DNA from 2 places in the Micromonospora sp. TSRI0369 genome. Region 1 is predicted to be linked to the other one. Evidence: predicted binding sites of a transcription regulator. Region 1 holds the regulator's gene; the other holds the start of a gene.
The links. Region 1 encodes HrcA, which represses chaperone genes, less so after heat shock. Its sites were predicted from a motif close to GGTTNGCACNCTCNNNNNGAGNGTGCNAACC; they were not measured.

Region 1 (3,671 bases):
TCGACCTGAACGGCGCCTCCTACCTCCGCTCCTGACGCCGCTCTCCCCCGCGATCTTGCACTTTCGGCCCCGGCGAAGCACCGCAAAAGGGACGCAACCCGGGCCGCAACTGCAAGATCAGCGCGCACACCAGAAGAGGGCTTACCAGTGGGTCAGGCGGGTGGCCAGGACTGTGAGGGCGGCGACGCCTGCTGTGGACGTGCGCAGGACGGACGGGCCCAGGCGGACCGTGCGGGCGCCCGCCTCGGCGAACGTAGCAAGCTCGTGGTCGGCGATCCCGCCCTCCGGGCCGACCACCAGGACGATCTCCCCGGCCGTCGGCAGGTCTACTGTGGTCAGCCGGTCCTGCGCGCCCTCGTGCAGCACGAACGCGGCGGCCGCGCCGGCGATCCGGCGGGCCACAGTCGCGGTGGACTCGTCCGGGGCACCGGCCACCACCGGCAGCCACGGGCGGCGGGCCTGCTTGGCTGCCTCCCGGGCGGTGGCCACCCACTTCTGGCGGGCCCGTACGCCCCGGTCGCCGCGCCACTGCGCCACCGAGCGGGACGCCGCCCAGGGCACGATCTCGTCCACCCCGACCTCGGTCATCGCCTGCACCGCCAGTTCACCCCGGTCGCCCTTGGCGATGCCCTGCACCACGACCAGCCGGGGGACGGGCGCGTCCGCGTACCCCCGGCTGGTGACGCGCAGGTCGAGCGTGCCCCGGCCGACGGCGGTGACCACCGCGGCGGCGGTGCCGCCCCGGCCGTCGGCGAGCAGCAGTTCCTCACCGGCGCGCAGCCGCTGCACGGTGGCCGCGTGATGGCCCTCCGGGCCGTCCAGCGTCAGCGTGTCACCGGTGGGCAGCGCCTCGACCAGGAACAGCGGGGCGGACACCTCAGGCGTGCCCGTTGAAGGCGTCGCGCATCCGGGAGAAGAAGCCGCCCTGCTTGCTCAGCTCGGCGACCTCCTCGCCGCGGGTCTTGGCGAAGTCGCGCAGCATCCGCTCCTGGTCGGCGTCGAGCTTGGTCGGGGTACGCACGTCAAGGTGCACGTAGAGGTCGCCCCGGCCGGTGCCGCGCAGGTGCGGTACGCCCCGGGCGCGCAGCCGCAGCGTGCTGCCGGGCTGGGTGCCGGGCTTGACGTCGACAGCTTCCTCGCTGTCGAGCGTCTTGATGGTCAGCCGGGTGCCGAGCGCGGCGGCGGTCATCGGCACGGTGACCCGGCAGTGCAGGTCGTCGCCCTTGCGGGAGTAGACGTCGTGCGGCCGCTCGTGGATCTCCACGTAGAGGTCGCCGGCGGTGCCACCACCCGGGCCGACCTCGCCCTGCTGGGCCAGGCGGATCCGCATGCCGTCCTCGACGCCGGCCGGAATCTTGACGGTCAGCGAGCGGCGGGTACGCACCCGGCCCTCACCGGCGCAGGTCGGGCAGGGGTGCGGGATGGTGGTGCCGTAGCCCTGGCAGACGGTGCACGGGCGGGCGGAGACCACCTGGCCGAGGAACGTGCGCTGCACCGACTGCACCTCGCCCCGGCCACCGCACGCCTCGCAGGTGGCCAGGTGGGTGCCGGCGGCGGTGCCGGCGCCGGAGCAGGTGGTGCAGAGCACCGCGGTGTCGACGGTGATCGGCGCCTCGACGCCGAACGCGGTCTCGTTGAGGTCCAGTTCCAGGCGCAGGATCGCGTCCGCGCCGGGCCGGGTGCGCGGCCGGGGACCCCGGCTGCCGCCCGCCGCGCCGCCGAAGAACGCGTCCATGATGTCCTGGAAGCCGACGAACGGACCGGCGCCGCCGGGCCCGCCCGGGCCGCCCATGCCACCGCCGCCGGGGGCGAGCGGGTCGCCGCCGAGGTCGACGATCTGCCGTTTCCGGTCGTCCGAGAGGACCTCGTACGCGGCGTTGATGTCCTTGAACTTCTCCTGGGCCTCCGGGTCCGGATTGACGTCCGGGTGGTACTGCCGCGCCAGCTTGCGGTAGGCGCGCTTGATCTCGTCGTCGGAGGCGTCCCGGCTCACACCGAGAATGCCGTAGTAGTCCCTGGCCACTGCGTTAGGTGTCCTCATGTTCGTCTCGCGTCGCTCCGGTCGTCGGCCGCAACCGGCCGTCGGCCCTGACTGGTCAGTTCTGGGCCAGCAGTTCGCCCACGTAGCGTGCCACGGCCCTCACCATGGCGATATTGCCGGGGTAGTCCATCCGGGTCGGCCCGAGCACGCCGAGCCCACCGACGATCGTGCTGCCCGGTCCGTAGCCGGTGCTGACCACCGAGGCGGCCCGCAGGTTGTCGAACTCGTTCTCGTCGCCGATCAGCACGCGGGTGGTGCTCGGCTCCGTCTCGCCGATCAGTTTGAGCAGCACTACCTCTTCTTCGAGCGCCTCCAGGATCGGCCGCAGCGAGCCCTGGAAGTCGAGCAGGCCGCCCCGGGTGAGGTTGGCCTGCCCAGCCAGCGCGAGGCGCTCCTCGTGCCGTTCCACGAGCGTCTCCAGCAGCACCGTGGAGAGCGTGGTCATGGCCGGGCGCAGATGCGGCGCGGACTCGTCCACCAGCGCCTGCACCAGCGGCGGCGTCTCGGAGAGCTGGCTGCCGACGAGCTTCTCGTTCACCAGCCGGCGCAGGTCGGTCACGTCGTCGGCGGGAACCGGGGCGGGCAGCTCGACGAGCCGCTGCTCGACCCGGCCGGTGTCGGCGATCATGACGACCATCAGCCGGGTGGTGGAGATCGGCACCAGTTCCAGGTGACGCACCTTGGACCGGGCCAGGCTCGGGTACTGCACCACGGCGACCTGCCGGGTGAGCTGGGCGAGCAGCCGGACCGTGCGGTGCACCACGTCGTCGAGGTCGACCGCGCCGACCAGGAAGCGCTCGATGGCCCGCCGCTCGGCCGGGCTGAGCGGCTTGACCCGGGAGAGCCGGTCCACGAAGAGGCGGTAGCCGCGGTCGGTGGGCACCCGGCCGGCGCTGGTGTGCGGCTGCCGGATGTAGCCCTCTTCCTCCAGCACCGCCATGTCGTTGCGCACTGTCGCCGGGGAGACGCCGAGCTGGTGCCGCTCGACCAGGGCCTTGCTACCCACCGGTTCCTGCGTGGCGACGTAGTCCTCGACGATCGCGCGCAGCACGGCGAGTTTGCGGTCGTCGAGACCCATGTCCCCACCTCCTGACACACCTCGGCCGGGCCGGCACGCGGCATCCGCCGGGCGGCTGGCACTCGACTGTAGCGAGTGCCAGTCTACGTCGGCACCCCCACCGATGCGATGATCGCCCGACGGACCTGCGGTGCGGCCCACCACACCATGGGCCAAGCCAGACCGAACAGCCGGTCACGCTGGGTCTGTGTCGCTCTGGTGCCGCTTGCCCGGTGGCCCTACCGTGACGGCATGACTGAACCTCCTCGCCCTCCCGGAGCAGGGGACTCCGGCCCCCAGCCCGACCCGTCGGCGCCCTACGGCTCCGGCGAGCCGCCCACCGCTCCACTGTCCGGCGCGCCGGGCGCGGGCGGGTATCCCCCGCCCGGTGACTATCCGCCCCCGGGCGGCTACCCGCCTCCGGGCGGGCAACCCCCGCCGGGCGACTACCCGCCCCCTGGTGGTTACCCCCCGCCGGGCGGCACGCCGGGCTACGGCGCCGGCTATCCCGGCGGTGGCGGCTATCCCGGTGGTGGCGGCTACGGCTCGGCCGGGTACGCCAACAACGACGAG
Region 2 (3,671 bases), on a different contig from region 1:
GATCTGGGCGACCCGGTCGGCGACCTCGGAGGCCTGCCCGCCACCGTCGACGACAGTGGTGTTCTCCTTGTCGACCACGACGCGGCGGGCGGTGCCGAGCACCTCCAGGCCGACCTGGTCGAGCTTGTAGCCCAGCTCCGGGGCGACCAGCTCGGCGCCGGTCAGGATCGCCATGTCCTGGAGCATCGCCTTGCGGCGGTCGCCGAAGCCGGGGGCCTTGACCGCGCAGACCTTGACGGTCTTGCGCAGCGCGTTGACCACGAGCGTCGACAGGGCCTGGCCCTCGACGTCCTCGGCGACGATGAGCAGCGGCTTGTTGTTCTGGAGGACCTTCTCCAGCAGCGGCAGCAGCTCCTCGATGGCCGAGATCTTCTGCGTGGTGATCAGGATGTACGGGTCCTCCAGGACCGCCTCCTGCGCCTCCAGGTCGGTGACGAAGTTCGGCGAGATGAAGCCCTTGTCGAACTGGAGACCCTCGGTCACCTCCAGCTCGGTGATGAGCGCGGAGCCCTCCTCGACGGTGATGACACCGTCGCGGCCGACCTTCTCCATCGCCTCGGCGATCAGCTCGCCGATGGCGGCGTCCTGCGCGGAGATGGTCGCCACGTTCGCGACCGACTCCTTGCTGGAGACCTCGACGGCCTTGCCGAGCAGCGCCTCGGAGACCTTGGCGGCCGCCGCGTCGATGCCCCGCTTCAGGCCGGTCGGGTTGGTGCCTGCGGCCACGTTGCGCAGGCCCTCGCGGACCATGGCCTGGGCCAGCACGGTGGCGGTGGTGGTCCCGTCGCCGGCGACGTCGTTGGTCTTGGTCGCCACCTCCTTGACCAGCTGCGCGCCGAGGTTCTCGTACGGGTTGGTGAGCTCGATCTCCTTGGCGATGGTCACGCCGTCGTTGGTGATCGTGGGCACACCGAACTTCTTGTCCAGGACGACGTTGCGCCCGCGCGGGCCGAGGGTGACCTTGACCGTGTCCGCGAGGGCGTTGACACCGTGCTCCAGCAGGTGCCGGGCATCGTCCGAGAAGCTGAGGATCTTCGCCATCAGTATCCCTTCGAAGCGACGTTGCCCCGGCCCGGCGAGCCGGACCGGGGCAACGACACTGATCGGTTGCTTACTTCTCGATGACCGCGAGGACGTCGCGGGCGGAGAGCACCAGGTACTCCTCGCCGGCGTACTTGACCTCGGTGCCGCCGTACTTCGAGTAGAGGACGGTGTCGCCGACCTTCACGTCGATCGGCACGCGGTTGCCCTTGTCGTCGATCCGGCCCGGGCCGACAGCGAGGACGGTGCCCTCCTGCGGCTTCTCCTTGGCGGTGTCGGGGATCACGATGCCCGAGGCGGTGGTGGTCTCGGCCTCGTTCGCCTGGACCACGATGCGGTCCTCGAGCGGCTTGATCGCAACCTTGGTCGCGGTAGTCACGGGCATACCCTCCCGGGTACTTGGTGTCGTTGCCGGCCGGCGTGCCGACCAGCGTCAATCTGCCACATGCCACCGGGCGGGGCCGTCGTCGCGGGTGCCGGTCCGCCTGGCGCTCAACCCCCGGGCACCAGGGCCCGGGCGTTGGCACCCTCAGGGTGAGAGTGCTAATCGCAGGTTATTCCTCGGCTAGCACTCCGTCAAGGAGAGTGCCAACGCGTCGCCCTCCGTGTCGCGCCGGAAACGAGCCGGGACAATGGGCGCGTGGATCTCGACCAGCTCGCCGCGCTGCGTACCCCCGAGGGGTCGGCCGCGCTGGCCGCGGCCGGTCGGGTGGCCGGCGGCGACCCGCTGGCGGCGGCCGCCGCGCTGCGCTCGGCCGGGATTCCGGGCGACCTCGCCGCCGCCGCGCTGACCCAGGCGGAGCTGCGCCGCCGCGCGGTCGGCAAGTTCGGCGCGGGCGCCGACGGGATGTTCCTCACCCGGTCCGGGCTGGAGCAGGCCACCCGCGGGGTGGTCGCCGACCGGCGGGCCGCGCGGCTGCGCGCCGCGGGCGTGACCACCCTCGCCGACCTGGGTTGCGGCCTGGGCGCCGACGCGCTCGCCGCCGCCCGCGCCGGGATCCGGGTGTACGCGGTGGAGGCCGACCCGCTCACCGCCGCGATGGCCGCCGCGAACGCCGGGGCCGCCGGGCTGGCGGAACTGGTGACCGTCGAGTGCGGCGACGCCACGGCGTTCGACGTGAGCCGGGTCGACGGCGCGTTCTGCGATCCGGCGCGGCGGCGGGCCGGCACCGGGCGGCGCGTCTTCGACCCGAGGGCCTACTCACCGCCGTGGGACTTCGTCACCGGCCTGGCCGCGCGGGTGCCGCGCACAGTGGTGAAGGTGGCGCCAGGGCTGGACCACGCGCTGATCCCGGCCGGCGCCGAGGCGGAGTGGGTGAGCGTGGACGGCGACCTGGTCGAGGCGGCGCTGTGGTGCGGCGAGCTGGCCGGCGTCCCCCGCCGCGCCACACTGCTGCGCGAGAAGGAAGGGCCCCTTCTTAACGCCTCCGGCATTAAAAGGGTCCCTTCCTATCACCTCACCGGCACCGGGGCGGCCGAGGCGCCGGTGGGGCCGGTCCGGCGGTTCCTGTACGACCCGGACCCGGCCGTGGTGCGCGCGCACCTGGTCGCCGAGCTGGCCACGGACCTCGACGCCACGCTCGCCGACCCGTCGATCGCCTACCTGTACGCCGACGAGGCCCGGCCCACCCCGTTCGCCCGCTGCCTGGAGATCACCGACGTGCTGCCGTTCTCGCTGAAGCGGCTGCGCGCCCTGCTGCGGGAGCGCCGGGTCGGCCGGGTCGAGATCCGCAAGCGCGGCTCGGCGCTGGAGCCGGAGAAGCTGCGCCGTGACCTGCGACTCTCCGGTGACGCGGCGGCGGACCTGGTGCTTACCCGGGTCGCGGGCGACCCCACGGTGCTCGTCTGCCGGCCGGTCCCGGCCGGCGGCTGACCGCGGTTTCGGCTCGCGGCCGGCCGACGACCGGGCTAGCTTGATCCGGTGGCGGGCCCTGGCACTCCGGCGATCGCGTTGCTGAGCAAGCGGAAGATCGCCCACAGCACCCACACCTACGACGTCTCGCCGGACGCGCCGAACTACGGCGCGCTGGTCGCCGCGGCGCTGGGCGTGGCGCCGGACCGCGTGTTCAAGTCGCTCGTCACCGAGGTCGACGGCGGGTTGACAGTGGCGGTGGTGCCGGTGACCGGCGAGCTGGACCTGAAGGCGCTCGCCGCCGCGGTGGGCGGCAAGCGGGCGGCGATGGCGGACCGGGCGGTGGCGGAGCGGGCGACCGGGTACGTGCGGGGCGGGATCAGCCCGCTGGCCCAGCGCAAGCGGCTACCGACAGTCGTCGACTCCTCGGCGCTGGCGCACCCGACGGTGTACGTCTCGGCGGGCCGCCGCGGCTTGCAGGTGCAGCTCACGCCGACGGATCTGGTGACGCTCACCGGGGCGGCCACGGCATCGATCGCCGCCGTCTGACGGGCCTCGTGACGGTACGTGTGGGAGCGTTCCCGAAACGCGCCCGTCCGGCGGTGTCTCGCGGGTGACAACCGCGTTGCTGAATTGTTACCGCCGCCAACAAACTTCTGACCTCGGCAGTCTTGCGGCCCATGGGAGGTGAGGAATACGTTGCCGGACACAACAAAACATCACCACTCCCCCACCTCCGAAAGGACCCTGCACATGCGCAAGGGCTTCCTCACCTTCG

Region 2: a site for HrcA is predicted at 1,560-1,590, ahead of groES (co-chaperone GroES). Genes of this name have one in related genera too.

The regions. Positions count from the first base shown of each region.
Region 1 covers NZ_LIVU01000018.1:22,709-26,379, forward strand. The annotation lists gene AMK25_RS30625 (SDR family NAD(P)-dependent oxidoreductase) at 1-35, shown strand, start outside; gene AMK25_RS30630 (16S rRNA (uracil(1498)-N(3))-methyltransferase) at 142-876, opposite strand; gene dnaJ (molecular chaperone DnaJ) at 878-2,023, opposite strand; gene hrcA (heat-inducible transcriptional repressor HrcA) at 2,097-3,119, opposite strand; gene AMK25_RS30645 (DUF4870 domain-containing protein) at 3,351-3,671, shown strand, end outside.
Region 2 covers NZ_LIVU01000004.1:314,869-318,539, forward strand. The annotation lists gene groL (chaperonin GroEL) at 1-1,041, opposite strand, end outside; gene groES (co-chaperone GroES) at 1,112-1,426, opposite strand; gene AMK25_RS14385 (THUMP-like domain-containing protein) at 1,682-2,914, shown strand; gene ybaK (Cys-tRNA(Pro) deacylase) at 2,963-3,442, shown strand; gene AMK25_RS14395 (sugar ABC transporter substrate-binding protein) at 3,647-3,671, shown strand, end outside.